3 regions of the Cernens ardua genome follow, and region 2 is predicted to be linked to each of the others. Evidence: predicted binding sites of a transcription regulator. Region 2 holds the regulator's gene; each other region holds the start of a gene.
What was found. Region 2 encodes LexA, which represses DNA repair genes until DNA is damaged. Its sites were predicted from a motif close to TACTGTNTANNTANACAGTA; they were not measured.
Positions count from the first base shown of each region.

Region 1: LMG33818_RS04140 (LexA family protein) is a predicted target of LexA. The motif match lies at 4,388-4,407, and genes of this name have one in related genera.
Region 3: recA (recombinase RecA) is a predicted target of LexA. The motif match lies at 3,651-3,670, and genes of this name have one in related genera.

Region 1 covers NZ_JBPCZH010000001.1:968,425-974,054, forward strand. The annotation lists gene LMG33818_RS04110 (heme lyase CcmF/NrfE family subunit) at 1-469, opposite strand, end outside; gene ccmE (cytochrome c maturation protein CcmE) at 616-1,149, opposite strand; gene ccmD (heme exporter protein CcmD) at 1,336-1,536, opposite strand; gene LMG33818_RS04125 (heme ABC transporter permease) at 1,533-2,285, opposite strand; gene ccmB (heme exporter protein CcmB) at 2,478-3,176, opposite strand; gene ccmA (cytochrome c biogenesis heme-transporting ATPase CcmA) at 3,177-3,860, opposite strand; gene LMG33818_RS04140 (LexA family protein) at 4,600-5,076, shown strand; gene LMG33818_RS04145 (IMPACT family protein) at 5,076-5,630, shown strand, end outside.
Region 2 covers NZ_JBPCZH010000001.1:357,445-363,074, reverse strand. The annotation lists gene topA (type I DNA topoisomerase) at 1-248, shown strand, start outside; gene LMG33818_RS01645 (DUF6586 family protein) at 459-908, shown strand; gene LMG33818_RS01640 (hypothetical protein) at 1,164-1,406, shown strand; gene lexA (transcriptional repressor LexA) at 1,994-2,752, opposite strand; gene nagZ (beta-N-acetylhexosaminidase) at 3,090-4,130, shown strand; gene LMG33818_RS01625 (hypoxanthine-guanine phosphoribosyltransferase) at 4,296-4,832, shown strand; gene LMG33818_RS01620 (phosphatidylglycerol lysyltransferase domain-containing protein) at 4,909-5,630, shown strand, end outside.
Region 3 covers NZ_JBPCZH010000001.1:983,672-989,301, forward strand. The annotation lists gene alaS (alanine--tRNA ligase) at 1-1,001, opposite strand, end outside; gene LMG33818_RS04200 (regulatory protein RecX) at 1,366-1,920, opposite strand; gene recA (recombinase RecA) at 2,314-3,381, opposite strand; gene LMG33818_RS04210 (CinA family protein) at 3,708-4,235, opposite strand; gene LMG33818_RS04215 (HdeD family acid-resistance protein) at 4,572-5,096, opposite strand; gene LMG33818_RS04220 (DNA polymerase II) at 5,306-5,630, opposite strand, start outside.

The DNA of each region.
Region 1 (5,630 bases), 610 kb from region 2:
TGGGCAAAATACGCTGAAACGGGCTGGAGGTTTCAATAATAAAGCTAAGGAAGCCCAGCGAAATAACCCCCATCACACCCAGCACACGGGCCAGAAAATCACGTGGGAGCCTACGCGAAAAAAGGGCAACGGCTACGCCCCAGAAGGAGAGCAGCAAGTCCCAGAGGAGCATGGAACCCTCGTGCGCCCCCCATACGGCACATATCTTGTAATACCAGGGCAACAGCGTATTGGAGTTTTCGGCAACGTACGCATCGCTGAAAACATCATTCAGAAAACAGATCGTCAGAATGATGTAGGCGATCAACAGAAAGAAAAACTGTGCCAATGCCATCGGCTGGGCAAATGCCATCCATAAGGGCTTGCGCTTCCAGGCCCCCCACAAGGGAATGACGGCCTGCATCAGGCTGGCAAAAAAAGCCAGTATCAGCGAATACAGCCCCAACTCCGGTAACCATGCTAAAAACATCGAATCACTCATCATCAAACGGTAAGAATATCCGGTCACAACCGGTTTATTTTTGATTCATCATGCCGTCCACAGGGTGAGGCATACAAAGTAGCGGACGTCATACCGCTTCAGAAACGCATCCATACCTCACCTGAAATCCATTATCACTGTGCCGAGTTGGTCGCGGACCCCAGATTACCGACTCGGGCAACCCCTCTGATGGCCTGAGGTGAAAATCCTGCATCCATTTGCAGTCGGTATTTTTCAGGAATCTGACCGCCCTGTTTCAGTGCAGAAGCTACCTCAGGCGGTGTGTATTTTTCATCATGCTTGGCAAGCACCTGCGAGGCATTGATAACACCATTAGGCTCAAGCTTACCTACCACAACTACACCCGATCCCTCACGAAAGAGATCCGGTAATATGCCATCGAAATCTACTTTGACATTGGCATCGAAGTCGGTAATGACAAAACTGACATCCACCCCCTGAGCCGAATGCTCGATACTGTTGAAGCGTACTACGCCACCCGCCCGTAATGTCCGCCCCACGGGCGCCTGTCCGGCTACAATCTGTTTGGGTGTATAAAATAGATTCAGATTGGAACGCAAGGCATACAGTGTTAATCCGATTGCGACAGCAGCTAAAACTACCAGCCCGATTACCAATAAAAGTCGTTGACGCCGCTTGGGATTCATACCCTTTCCCTGTGGTTGTGTCGGTAACGTATGTAGGTGAATAACCGTGTGGTGTTCGTCATACAGTGTTTATCGTACAGACTTTTTACATACGATCCGGTGTTCTTAAAGTGCTCGTGGCGCCCTTAATGTGCTCATAAAGCTTATCATCCTGTCTTCCACGAACATTGGTGATATCGATCCAACTCAGGTATCCATTCGCTGCTGTGCCTTCTTGCGACGCTCCAGACGACGGATTTCAGTCAAAATACGGCGCCGCTCCCGCTTCGCCATGACAACCTGAATAAGTAATAGCCCCAATACCATACCCCAGGCCGGCCAAACATAGGGCGCGTAACCATTCATGTCCAAAAAGGCAGAGAGGCTGCTGAAGTAAATGGTCATCATGCTCCTCCCTTCTCTGTGGGCAGAGTAATCTCACGCACCCAACGGGACCGGTATTCACGCTTCAATATCTGATTGCGCATGCGTGTCAGTGTCAGTGCCGCAAAGAAGAAATAGAACCCCAGCATGGTAAACAACAGAGGTAACCACATCGAAGCAGGCATATCAGGCTTGTGAGTAAGGCTGAAAGTATCGGTCTGATGCAATGTATTCCACCAGACAACCGAATATTTGATGATCGGAAGGTTGACGACCCCCACTAGCGTCAGAATGGCAGCCGCCTTGGCACCACTATCACGGCTCGCAAAGCTGGCACGAAGCCCGATAATTCCCAAATAAATGAAGAGCTGGATCAGCATGGAGGTCAACCGGGCATCCCATACCCACCAGGTTCCCCAAGTAGGAATACCCCACACCGAGCCGGAGAAAAGGGCCGCGAATGTCATCGTGGCGCCAAAAGGTGCGACAACGTAGGCAGCAACATCAGCCAGTTTGATCTTCCAGACCAGATAAATAACCGCAGCGACCGCCATTACGGCAAAACAGGACTGCGCCAGCATCGCTGTTGGCACATGAACATAAAGTATGCGTTCGGAATCGTGCTGATAACGATCAGGTGGGGCGATCGCTAACCCCCATACACTTCCGATCAGGATAGTTATCAGGGACGCTCCCCACAACCACGGTAACCAGGGGCCCGTTTTCGTATAAAACCATTTGGGAGAGCCCCATTTATGTATGAATTGCCACATCGACCATCATATCCTGCGCTGCCAGTTTCACGTTTTATCAATCCTGGTCATTATAAGGATTGATTTGTCTCTTGCGTTGCCTGCTGCGGCCCGCAATTTTTTATTTTCCACTTTTATTTCTTCGGCATGCAGCGCTCTCGACAGCAATGCGATACCTTTTTCTATGAATCAATTTCTACAAATACGCTCTTGTCAATCGGCAAGCGTTAGCCTCAATGAGGCGGAAGTCGCCCAGGGAGCCAGCCCCAACGCAATCGCAAACATGGCCCCCATTATCGCCAATTGCGGCCCAATAGGTACATTCTCGATCGCCAACTGTGCGGCTCCCGCGCCAAATATCAGTACAGGGATATAAAGGGGTAATACCATGAGGGAAAGTAAAAGACCGCCCCGTTTGATGCCTAACGTTAACGCAGCCGCAATGGCCCCAACCAAACTGAGCGTGGCACTTCCCAGCAATAGCGTTACCACCAACGCCCAGCCATCAGTGAAAGGCAATCCCAACATACTGCCGAATATGGGTGAGAAAATCGCCAGTACAAAACCTGTTACCAGCCAGTGGGCTATCACCTTTGCCAGTACCAGCGGCGCAACCGGATGCGCCGACAACAATAGCTGCTCCAACGTGCCATCTTCATGGTCCGAACGGAACAGTCCATCAAGTGAAAGCAACATGGCGAGCAAGGCGGCTACCCATAAGAGCCCAGGCGCAATATTCCTCAATTGATGAGAATCTGGCCCCAATCCCAATGGAAACAGGATAACCACCAGTACAAAAAACAGCAGAGGCCCGACCAGATCCTGATGATGACGAAAACGGAGGAGTAACTCACGCTTCAACACAGCAATAAACGCTTGCCTGAGCCCCATTCGAGGTTCGGAGGTGGACATTCAGTGCGCCTCCCCTACTCGAATCTGAACGGAATGGCTGTTTTCCAGTGTATGTCCACCTCGTCCATCAAGCCGTATCCGTTCCACTCGTTCATCCAGCCCCAGAGGATGGTGTGTTGTAACCAACACAGCCCCCCCCTTATCGCGGTGCTCTGCAATCCAGCGTTCCAACAACGCCACCCCATGGATATCGATTGCCGTGAAGGGCTCATCCAGTATCCACAAGGCCTTTTCCTCAAGGTGCAAACGCGCCAGAGCCACACGGCGCTGCTGCCCAGCTGACAACCGCTCAACTGGCACTTCTTCAAACCCCAAAAGCCCCACTTTTTCCAGTGCCTGCCAGCGCAGTGCTTCAGCCGTGGATGGATTGTGTTCACCAAGGGCCTGATACCACTCGAGGTTTTCCAGCGGGCTCAATACCCCTTTAACACCAGAGTGATGGCCCAAATAAAGGAGGTCACTTTTCAGTGCCTGTGCGTAGCGATTCAGCGGCTTTCCTTTCCAGAACAACGTGCCCTGATAGTCGGCAAATTGCCCACTCAGGATTTTCAGCAGGGTAGTTTTACCGCTTCCGTTGGGCCCTTCGATCCATAACAACTGCCCTGATTCGAATGTAAAATTCAGATCAGTAAAAAGAGGACGGTCATCACGTTCACACCCCAACGACTCAGCACGAAAATGCACGGTCAAAAGGTAAACTCCACTGGAAAAAGGCTGAGTCATACAGAGGGAGCTCAGTATCAGAACTTTGCGAGATGCACACACTGCATGATGAAAGCAGGTAAACCTCACCAAACATGAACTACCATGGCAACAGCTAACAGATTCAAAACAGGATAAATTCAAATTGGCTGCCAATAATACGCCTATTCTTCTCGGCTCTCTACCCGATGTAAATGCACAAGGCGCCATTAACTTAAAAAAGATTATATTTCGCTAATACTTGATGAAATACATACGTCATCACTCAGCAAAGTCGCCTGGACGATTACTTTCAACGACGTGAACTTGTAGGTATGGGCACCTATCCAAAACAGACTTTTCCAGAACCCTCTCACATCCTGCACGTTGACCATGATTTTTGTGAATGTTTTCAAAGAGGCTTTTTTCGTCCAAAGAAAACATAACGTTTTCATATATAAGGACTTTAATGCCGATGAAGATAGTTGCGTGGAACCAGCGCCCATAATTTTTACTTTTACGTTCTCGACAACTGTTTACCCATACAGTACTCTGTATCTCAAACAGGATCGTCATAGCATGTCATTCCTGTCAGCATGCTTCTTTCTACCAGCGTGCTCCAGCATCGTGTCAGGCACTCACTGCACTCGTTATTCATGTCATTTGCCCCGCCAGGACACGGTTTCAGTAAATCGCAGCGCTTTTGACGCCGGTTTAGTGTTTACACCTTATGGAGAATCTGATGAACATGGCAACTGAGTCTCTTTTTTATAACCGCAAAAAGAATGTCCCCCTGAATGCTGAGGCATGGTGCCCTATAGATGCCCAAACATTGACGGATATCCCGTTATTGGGAACGATATCGGCGGGTATGCCCATTGAAGCCTGCCTGAATGAAGAACGTATTGCCGTCCCCTCAGAGCTCGTGCGTCGAAATACCTATGCCCTGAAAGTGCGCGGCAACTCGATGATCGACTGTAACATCTTCGATGGTGATATCATTATCATTGAAAAGACAGAGTCCGCCGAAAATGGTGAAACGGCTGTCGTCCTGATCAATAATCAGGAAGTCACCCTCAAGAAACTTTATATCGAAAAGACGGGCGTTCGCCTTCAGCCTGCCAATCAATCCATGCGCCCCATTTATCTGAAAAATGGGGATATTCAGGTGCTGGGTCTGGTAATGGGAGTGGCGCGCCGTCCTGCACAGGCCGCTTGATGAGTACCCTTTACCGATTTGACGTTCCCCGGGCAACAGTGGAAACCCCGCATACCGCAGCATTTGAAGTCAATAAAAGCCATTTCATTGCCTGGGTGGCGCGTTGTGAATCAGTAGAAGAAGCTCATGCACTGCTTCATTTGGCACGTGAACATTACGCTGATGCGCGCCATCACTGCAGTGCGTTCATCGCAGGCCCTCCGGGGGAGCAAACCGCTATTGGCTTCTCGGACGATGGTGAACCCGGAGGTACCGCCGGACGGCCCATTTACCAGGTGCTGGAAGGAAGTGGTCTGGGGCAGGTAGGCTGTGTTGTCATTCGCTATTTTGGCGGGATCAAACTGGGCACAGGCGGCCTTGTGCGTGCCTATACCAAAGCAGCCCTGATGGCGCTTGAGACACTACCCCTTGTGCCTTTTGTCCGCCGGGAAGAAAAACAACTCCTGACAGATTTCAGCGACGAATATACCGCCAGACGCTGGATCGAACGTCACGGCGGTATCATTAACACCGTTGATTATCAGGCCCAAGGGGCTACCTTACAGCTCGTTTGG
Region 2 (5,630 bases):
ATCGCGAGACACGTGCCCCTCTGGTGAAAGAGCTGATTCCCCACAAGGATCAATTGCCTGAAAAGTATCATTTCCTGCTGGAAGCACCACAGCAGGACCCGGATAAACTGCCCACGCAGATTCGCTTTTCGCGCAAGAACAAGGCGCAATTCATCATGACCGAGCGTGATGGTAAGGCAACCGGCTGGCGTGCAACTTACAGCGAGGGTAAATGGCACGTTGAGGATAAACGTAAGCCAAAGAAATAACGGTCACCCATAGAAATAATCGGAATTGATGATCTTTTTTCTGGGGCCTCCCCATTTGATTGAATAATTCATCATGCGGTAGAGGCTTCTCCTGTAAGTATCATGTCGCAAGTTGATGGTGGGCACATCAATTGCTGCTCGGCGTAAGATCCATGCATCTGAGTGAGCAGTACTTGCCAGTCGCTTCGACGAAGTATCGGGGATTTTCCAATGGAAACCGCGCGTCAAACCAATCGCTGGTTTTACCATGCTGAAAGTTTGCTGAAAGAGGCTGATCAGCAGCGTTCCGGAGCGTCTGTCGGGCCATTGCCTGACGCGTTGGAAGAGGGTGCTGCGGCATTGATTGAACGGGGGATTGCCTCTCTGATTGCTGAATTTATCAAACCCAGCGAACATGTTGGCACTGATTGGCGCCAGTTTCTCTCCCGCTATTATTCGGAAGGGGGGGATCTTCATCGTCTGTACTCTGCATTGCTGACGCCGCAAGGCGAGCTGCATGTATTGGATTCACGCCTTGGGCGGCTGTTGCGCCTCTCCACTGCTCAACCTGTCAACTCAGGCATGATCCAAAGCGATGTCAATGCGGTCCCCCTCCAGGCACTACTGAAGCACTTGAAGGCATTGACCAGTGAACTTCGGCAAGGTGCTGAAGAGTGGTAATGTCATCTGACCTTTGTCGTTTGTCGACGGACAATGTTATTATCAGGTTATCTGGCTTGCCGTTTATCCATTCCTTTTCCTTGTACGCTCTGTGTTTGCCTTCTCGCTGATGATTATCTGTGCGAGTGGATATCAAGTGTCATGAGTACGAAAAGAGAGCATTTTTATAAACGCTGTGAAGTCGAAACTGCACGCGAGTTGAGGTGCCGACGCTTTTTTGTGTCAGAATGGCTCAACTTATCGAAGAGGTGAAAAATGTCTGAAACTGCGATTCTTGAGATCGTTGAACTGCCTGATGGCGAGGTGGTTTTGCGTCCCTCCGAGGGGGAAGGTGAAGCGCTGGTCAGTGTGCGCTTTTCCAAGGATGCACTGGAATTACTACGTGATTCGCGTTTTCAGGTGGCGCGTGAAATGATCGATCATGCCATTACCCGCACAAAACTGTGGGAAGAGGGTGAAGTGGTCGAGGAGTTAAGTGATAACGTCACAGTGCATTGATCATGATTGTTGGCAGTGAATCATCCTGAATGATTCACTGCATATTGGCTTCTCCGTTTCTCCGCTTCTCCGCTTCTACGCTTCTCCGCTTCTCCGCTTCTACGCTTCTACGCTTCTACGCTTCTCCGCTTCTACGCTTCTACGCTTCTACGCTTCTACGCTTCTACGCTTCATTGTTAGCATATTCCGTTAATGTGATGTCAAGTCATTCACGGCTTTCTCAAGAATTTTGCTACACAGGTTAACTCGGCATGATACCGATGAAGGTGATTATTTCATCCGTAATGATTGCTTGATATCTCCCTTTCATGATCACAATGGCTGGTCAATGTATATGTATATATAGCGACCAGCCTACAATGAGTCGCAGAGGTTATGAATAAGGAGTGGTATGAAAAAATATTGGGAAAATTGTCTGCGGGGCCAGTAACGTGAAGCTGTATTCAAGAGAGCTTTAGGGGGGGGCGGTAGAGGGGGAATAGTGGGTAATCATTGAAGCACCCCCAGGCACACGGCCAGGGAGTGTTGGGCCTGCACTTATAGTGAGTGAAACCGGTAACTAGTAGTGAAACCGATAATGCCTCGTTTTAGTGTAAGCCGCTGCCTTGATCTCCTCGAATAACACCTACACCAATGCCTTCTATTTCGAAGCCCTGGCTTGGATCTACCTCAATAGGAGCAAAGTCAGCGTTTTCAGCCAACAGACGTATTTTACTGCCTTTACGCTCAAAGCGTTTGACGGTGACGTCTTCGCCAATACGAGCAACCACAATCTGTCCATTGCGAACATCACTGGTACGATGGACAGCGAGCAAGTCGCCATCCAAAATCCCGATATCCTGCATGGAGAGCCCTTTGACCCGAAGAAGATAGTCTGCCTTCGGTGAGAAAAAGGTCGGCGGAAGTGGGCAATAGCGATCTACATGCTCCTGTGCCAATACCGGGCTACCGGCAGCTACCTGCCCTATGATGGCAAGCCCCTCGGCAGCCGGAGCATCAGATGCATTGGCAGCCTCCTGCTGGGGAGTTACAAATTTTGCGGTGGTATGTTGCGAAGAGGGTGCGCCTTTTTTATCGGTACTTCTTTTATCAGCATTTTTTTCATCCCCGCCTTGCGTTTTTGCAAGATGGGATGATACGACCCTGATACCACGGGAAGCCCCCGGTATCATCTCGATAACACCTTTACGTTTTAGCGCTTTCAAATGTTCTTCTGCAGCATTGGCCGAACGAAAACCGAGAGATCGGGCAATTTCTGCACGAGTGGGGGGATACCCGTGGGTCGCCACCGTTTCGGTGATGAGGTCAAGAACTTCCTGTTGGCGGCGCGTAAGGGGTCGGGTCATTGCCATTAACCTATGCTGTATCAATAATAGCTGTAATTGTATCCAGTATTGCTGACAGTGCAAGTCCAATTGCTGTTATAGAACTTAATCCCCGAATGTTTTGTTGTTTTCCCGGATTGCCTGTAGTCATTTCGAGGTGACACTCCCCAAGCCTATCAGATTTAATTTCTACGTGTACCTTCCTTCATGAAACGCTAGAATAGCGCTCCATTATCTTTTGTGTTTATCGTACGTCTTCCTCGGGCTATGGTGAGTTCAGACATTCTGCGCATACCAATGTGTGCCATGGCATAGTCATAAACAGGGAAAATCGGTACACCTTGACAAGGAGCGTTTCATGCGTGCTGCACCGGGTCCAATCATGATTGATGTCGGTTCTACCTCATTGGATGAGGGGGATCGGCAGATTTTGCGCCATCCTTCTGTCGGTGCAATCATCCTGTTTGCCCGTAACATGACTTCACCCGAGCAAACCAGAGCACTCTGTGATGATATTCGTGCGGTACGCCCTGATATCCTGATTGCGGTAGATCATGAGGGAGGGCGCGTTCAACGGCTGCGTGAAGGGCTTACGCATATACCCCCCATGTGTTCGTTTGAATCACTGTATATAGAGACCCCTGATAAAACGCTGTCTCTTGTCAGGGATACCGGTTGGCTGATGTCTCAGGAACTGGCCGCCTGTGGGTTTGATTTTACGTTCGCTCCGGTGCTGGATGTGGATGACAATCGTAGCAAGGTCATTGGGGAGCGCTCATTCTCATCCAATCCAGAGCATGTTGTTACGTTGGCTGGTGCGTTGATTACCGGCTTGAATGAAGGGGGGATGCCCGGGATTGGCAAGCATTATCCCGGCCATGGAGGCGTGGTGGCTGATTCACATCTGGAGATGCCGGTTGATCCTCGTCCTTTTACAACCCTTGAAAGGCATGATTTGATTCCCTTTGCGCGTTTGGCAACACGTTTGTCAGGTGTCATGCCGGCACATGTACGCTATCCTGACTTCTCTGAGGAACCGGCAGGGTTTTCCAGCAAATGGTTAACGTATTTACGCGAAGCACTGAATTTCGATGGGGCCATCCTTTCGGATGACATGAGTATGCAAGGGGCTCATTTTGCCGGTGGCCCGGTGTCCCGTGCAGAAAAGGCATTGGCAGCAGGGTGTGACATGGTGCTGATGTGCAATGATCGACCTGCAGCAGAGGCCGTACTGGAAGCTACTGCCACGGCGGGTATCCAGCCGCATGGAAGCATGCAACGGTTGAACGCATTGCGATATACCCGGGAGAGACCTGCGCTGTCTGCGCTCGCGAATAATGCGCGCTGGTTGGAGGCGCACCATACATTGAATAAAACAGCCAGTGAATATGGCTATTAGTTTTTCTTATAATCCACGGGGTTGATAAAATCACCTCTTTTTACAGGCTCTACAGGTGTCAGCATCACCCCGTTCGCCTGTATGCCACTTATGCTAAACAAAACACAGTCATTACGTATTATGCCCACATCCGAATCGATTGATACCGCTACAATTTCCACGCAAATGAAGCAGCTGATGGACGAAGCTGATTGTCTGGTGTCCCTGCAACGCATCGAACAGGCACTGGATACCATGGCAGAGAAACTGACTCGCCAATTCCACGATAAATTGCCCATCTTTTATAGCGTCATGAACGGTGGACTGATTACAGCGGGCCACCTGCTGACACGTCTGGAATTTCCCCTTGAGATCGATTACCTGCATGCAACCCGGTATCGTAACGAGCTTCGTGGAGGGCAGTTGTTCTGGCGTGTGTCTCCTGAGAGTCCTGCAGCTGGGCGTCATGTCGTTATTGTGGATGATATCCTTGATGAAGGTGCGACGTTAGCGGCGATTATCGAGCACTTCAAAAAGGCCGGAGCAGCGAGTGTTTCGACGGCCGTCCTGCTGGACAAGGCTCACGATAGAAAAGCGGTAGAAGGTCTCAAGCCAGACTATTGTGAATTGACCGTGGAAGACCGTTACGTGTTTGGTTTTGGCATGGATTACAAAGGGTATTGGCGAAATGCGCCCGGTATCTTTGCGCCCAAAGGGCTCTAAGTATTGACTGCGGCCATGATTTCGTACAGAACGGCTAATGTTTTTATTATTTCTATAGAATACCGGTTTGATTGTCATGTCTGATAGTCCATTCACACGAGTACGCGGCCTTGTTGCGCGTTATCGTCATGCGCTGGGAATAGCGGTGACGCTAGTGGTGTTTGGTCTGGCGGTTACTGTCTGTTGGCGACTGTTGCATGAAGTCAACCCCCATCTTTTAAAGCATGCCTTCTTGAATGTCTCTGTACTGGAAGTGGCTGGGGCCATGGGTGCCGCCATGTTCAGTTATCTTATGCTGGTGGGGTACGAGTGGTCGGCGCTGCGTTATGCCGGGGTTAAAGGGCTTCCCTCGACTGTGATGGTCATGGGCGGGACCTGTGCCTCGGCCATTGGCAATGCCATTGGGTTATCCATGCTTTCCGGTGGTGCCGTACGATGTCGGCTCTACTTTCGACATGGCCTGGCTGGCCCGGATGTGGCGCGTATTTCTGTTTTTGTGAGTCTTGCGCTGGGGTTGACACTGCCAGTGCTTGCGGCCGTAGCGGCCCTTATCGATGTGGAGACTGCGGCTGATGCATTGCGGATACCCACTCCCCTTGTGGTATGGATTGCTTCTTCGGTGCTCGGCATTTATGCCGTGGCGCTGGTCATATTGCTTTTACGTCGTCAGGATGAAAAACCGTCCGAGGATTCTCGCCTTTATGCATTGGGCAACTGGGCGTGGCGATTGCCCAGCCTGCGTATATCCCTATTGCAGCTGCTGATTACCCTCGGCGATGTAGTTGGCTCTGCAACAGT
Region 3 (5,630 bases), 630 kb from region 2:
TAGGCCTCGCCCATCTCTTTGTCCAGCGCATCGACCAGCTTATAGAAGAACGGTTCTCGTGCACCCAGTTTATGGCCATGACGCACGGCACGACGGATAATACGACGTAGCACATAACCGCGCCCTTCATTGCTCGGCAAAACTCCATCACTGATCAGGAATGAACACGAGCGAATGTGGTCGGCGATAACACGCAAGGATGGCTGATTGATTTCACTTTGCCCAGTCAGCTGCGCCGCAGCTTTCAGAAGATTCTGGAAGAGATCAATATCGTAGTTGGAGTGCACGCCCTGCATAATGGCAGAAATACGCTCCAGCCCCATCCCTGTATCAATGGAAGGGTTGGGTAGAGGATGCAGTTCACCGTCGGCATTCTGCTCGGACTGCATGAAGACGAGGTTCCATATTTCGATATAGCGATCCCCGTCCTCTTCTGGCGTTCCCGGAGGGCCACCAGCGACCTCTGGCCCATGATCATAGAAGATTTCCGAGCTAGGGCCACAAGGGCCGGTATCGCCCATCTGCCAGAAGTTGTCTTCGTCCAAACGCGCTACACGGTCAGCGGGAACACCAATTTCATCAATCCAGATCTTAGCCGCTTCATCATCTGTATAGTGAACAGTGACCCATAATTTTTCCCTGGGCAGCTTGAGCACTTCAGTCAGGAATTCCCACGCAAAGTGGATAGCTTCACGTTTGAAATAATCGCCGAAACTGAAATTGCCCAACATTTCAAAGAAGGTATGGTGGCGCGCGGTATAGCCCACATTATCCAGATCATTATGCTTACCGCCCGCACGCACACAACGTTGTACAGAGGTCGCGCGTGAGTAAGGACGTTTATCCTGACCCAAAAATACATCCTTGAAAGGCACCATACCGGCATTAACGAACAGCAGTGTTGGATCGTTATTGGGTACCAAAGAGCTGGAAGGCACACGGGTATGCCCTTTGCTTACGAAAAAATCTTGAAATGCCTGGCGAATTTCTGCGCTTTTCATCGTTATTCCATGGTTGATTCGTGTGGTCGCTATCGTGTGTATCTAACCGAATCGACCCTGACAGAAGTGTGGAAGAAGCGGGAACCGATTGCTGAAGGGTAACTAAATCCTAACATCCCACAACAGACACTTATCGACACGATAAAGAAGACCGATAATATAAAAGAGACCGATAGTATACCTGTTGCACTGACCGTATAAAGGGGGATCGCACAATGATTAATGGGATGTTATGACATTGATCGTTTGGCAAGACAACACCCACGGCAAAAAAAATCTTATACAGCCCCATGCTGAGCCCCTATTCGGGGTTGGCGTAAGGCATTTCCCCCATGCCTACCTAAGGGATGACGCTTCGTTGGCTTCAAGTCAATTGTGCCAAAGCCGCGTAGCTTTGCTCTGCGGAAAAGCCACGCGCCGCGAGGAATCGAAGCTGTTTTGATTTTTCCTTCAATGACGCAGGCGGCTGACCGAATTTTTTCTCCAGCGCTTCTCGTGCCAGAATTTGCCAATCAACTTCGGCGGCTTCAATCGCCATTGAGATCAATGCTGATGACACACCACGCTCACGCAGGCCGGCTTCTATCTTGATCGGTCCCTGCCCCCTCGCACTTCGTGACCTGACAAAAATCTCGCAAAAACGCTCATCCGATTGCAGCCCATCCCGTTGTAGCATCGCAATGGCTTCATCAATGTCTGCCTCTGGATATGCATGCGTTTTCAGTTTTCGCTTTAGTTCAAATACCGAATGTTCACGCGGTGCCAGCAGCATAATGCTTCGGTCATAGGCAGAAGGCTGATCTCGCTCATCACTCAAGGCTCTTCTTGGGGCTGATTCAGTAACAAACAAATCCTCTTCCGGGGAGGTTTTAACATCATTATTCCGGTAAAATTCATCCTTTTCCGTTGTTATACTCATCTAACCTCCTCCGATGATCTTTTCATCATGACCTATCCGTCCAGACGCTTGTTGTATCCAAGACATCTACGTAGAGACATAGTGGCCTTCATGCCTCATCCGTCATTATCTCTATTTGGTCCCACTTGCTTTGTGTCCGGTTTCTCAGAAAAGAAACAACCAATCAAACGATGACGGAGCTAACCTTGTAAAACTTCATCAAAGGCCGCCCTGTCTGAAAATAAACAGCAAGACCCAAACGACCACAAATGAAAATGCATGCTTTGGGCGGTAGAAAGATACAAAAACGGAGCCATACAGACTCCGTTTTGGGCAACGCTTTTTAATTTCGTCGTGAAGCCGCTTTTTTGAAAGCTCTCATATCTCCCTTCACGACAATGAAAGGCGAAAGCGTTACAGCAGTGAATCCTGATCTTCGCTCAGAGCTGGATCAGCAACATCGGCTTGCTCTTCCGCTTCCGTACTCGGCGTATTCAATAGCTGAGCACGAATCTGCTGCTCGATTTCTTCCATAATCTCGGGATTATCGGTAAGGAACTGCGCCGCATTAGCCTTCCCCTGACCAATCTTGTTGTTCTTATAGCTGTACCAGGCACCTGCCTTGTCTACCAGGCCACACTGTACACCCAGATCCACAACCTCACCGGCATGGTAGATTCCCTGTCCATACAGGATCTGGAATTCTGTCTGGCGGAACGGAGGTGCAACCTTGTTTTTCACTACTTTGACGCGGGTTTCATTACCAACAACCTCATCGCCCTGCTTGACTGAACCGATACGGCGAATGTCCAAACGTACACTTGAATAAAATTTAAGCGCATTACCGCCAGTTGTAGTTTCGGGACTACCGAACATGACACCGATTTTCATACGAATCTGGTTAACAAACATGACCAGACAGTTGGCGCTCTTGATATGACCGGTAATCTTGCGCAGTGCCTGAGACATCAAACGTGCCTGCAAGCCCACATGGGAATCACCCATTTCGCCTTCGATTTCGGCACGTGGTGTTAGTGCTGCTACAGAGTCAACGATAATGACGTCTACCCCACCGGAACGCACCAGCATATCGCAGATTTCGAGTGCCTGTTCACCAGTGTCTGGCTGAGACATCAACAGGTCGTCCAGATTGACACCCAACTTTTCTGCGTAGGTGGGATCCAATGCATGCTCAGCATCAATGAAGGCACAGGTTTTACCCTGCTTTTGTGCCTGTGCAATGACGGACAGAGTAATCGTGGTTTTACCAGAAGATTCAGGCCCGTAAATTTCAACAATACGGCCATACGGGAGGCCGCCGATTCCCAGCGCGACATCCAGCCCAAGCGAGCCAGTAGAAACCGAAGGGATGGTCACACGCGGCGCTTCTCCCATGCGCATGACAGCACCTTTGCCGAATTGTTTTTCAATCTGCGACAATGCCGCATTGAGCGCTTTGCTACGATTTTCGTCCTGTGCCATGTGCTATATCCGTAATGAAGATCGGTAATAAAAAGATCGTAAACTATATAAAGTAACTACCTGACAAACAAAGTAACTACTTGAGAGATAAAGTGAATACCTGAAAGCGTTATCGCATTGTGCCGATAGCAACAGGCGATTTTGCATCAGCTATCAGCTATTGCTGTTATCTGCGCCATCAACCGCTTATTGTCATTAACCGCTTATTACGGTCGCCAAGCGGTGCATTTCATGATGTTATCCTGATGAAGGAGAAACAGGGTTTATATACATGTGTTTATATACAGCATTGTAACCCCATTTTCCTCATGTTGCCAATCATTGTTTCAGCGCTTCAAATACTCAATGAAACCTTGAAGAGCTACGCATACAGCCTGAGCACGAATACCTGTGCGATCACCTTCGAAAAGATATTTCCTGGATGTCTGATGATAACAATTGCCCCAGGCAAACCAGACTGTGCCTACGGGCTTTTCAACCGAGCCTCCCCCTGGGCCTGCTATACCGCTAATGGCAACCCCCAGATCGGCACCGCTTTCTTCACAAGCCCCCTTGACCATTTGCTCCACCACTTCGGCGCTTACCGCTCCCTTGGTTGCAAGAGCATATTCGTTAACACCAAGTAAACGTTGTTTAGTGGCATTGGAATAGGTAACGTAGCCCGTTTCAAACCATTGAGAGCTGCCACTGATTGCCGTAATAGCCTCAGCAACCCAGCCGCCGGTACAGGATTCAGCCGTCGTCAATTGCCACTGTTTATCCGAAGCGAGCTGCCCTACTATCGTAGCCAAAGCAGCGTGTTGCTGTAGAAAGGCAATAAGCCGGGTGGAATCTGCTGTATCTGGCGATGTCATGTCTACTCTCTTTCATTTCTCTTTCATTTCTCTTTCATTGCTCTTTCATTGAATCCCGCTTATGGATGCTTTCTTATCAGCCTCTCTTTTATCGGCAGCAAACAAAAGAATTTTAGGGCGAATCAGGTGAGCAGGGAAAATACAAGACAAATGCCAGCTCACCCCTGCCCACAGAAATCGATGCGCACCAGGCATTCTCTTGATCTCACACAATCGTGCATGCGATCAGGCATTCAACAGCACTTACGACCTCCCTCCCGTGCACTCACACCTGAAAACGGGTGCGCAAGAGGATTAGATCGTTGAACTGCCCCATGAAGATAACGACATTGTGCTTCAGAAACGTGACTTCAAGGATAATCCCAACAGAATGAAGCTAATGCCCTGGAAGAGCAGGTCAAATGCAAGGAACATACCGATAACCCAGAGGCCAGTGACAGGCCAGCCCGCTACCAGCATGATCCCCAGAAGTGCCGTAATGATACTGGAGACAATAACCCAGCCTCGATTGTTATGAACCGCACCCAGGGAGAATAATCGGGAAATACCGGAAAAGATCAACATGATTCCCAGCCACAGTGTCAGGACTGATGAAAATACAAGTGGATTGCTGAGTGCCAATATGCCCGCTATGGCATAAAGAAGACCGGCAACAATCCAGAAAACACGATGGCTGTGTTGCTGAAAGCCATGAATGATCTGCAACACCCCTGCCACCAACATGAAAATTCCCACAATGTAGATGGAAACAGCAGTAGTGGCGACCAGATTCCCCATCGCGATAATACCGATGATCAGCATGATGATGCCGATACCAAGTGTCCACTTCCATGAAGAGGGTGTGCCTATAGGATTGCTCATAATGTATTCCTTATTGCCATTTCAAAAATTGGATGTTATCCGAATGATAGTCTAAGCGTACGCTTCTTTTTGATGCATATGAACCATATTGGTGCCACTTGCAAAATAATGCCTTAACGGATCCAACGATATTGGAAATTCTGTGCGCTTCAGTACTGGGTAACAAGAGCTACAAGGTTATAACACGACAAGACGGCAAAACTATAAGGCTACAACAGCGTGATTTGATCGGAGATGAGAGTATCAAAGTCCTCATCAACAAATGGTAAAATCCCGTCAGCAACAGGTTTAAGTTGGCGCATGACATACAATTCAACATCCAGAGGTGAAGAATGACATTCCAGCGGCTCTGGTCCATTGACGGTCATGACATAACTGATCCAGCCTCCGCGTTGATACTGTTGAGGACGTCCATGGGCAACATTGTATTCATCCGCCATGATCGCTGCTCTGACCTGAGGTGGCACATTGCGTTTATACTCGGATAGAGGTCTCCGAATACGCTTACGGAAGACCATGTCCTCCTCCCATTCG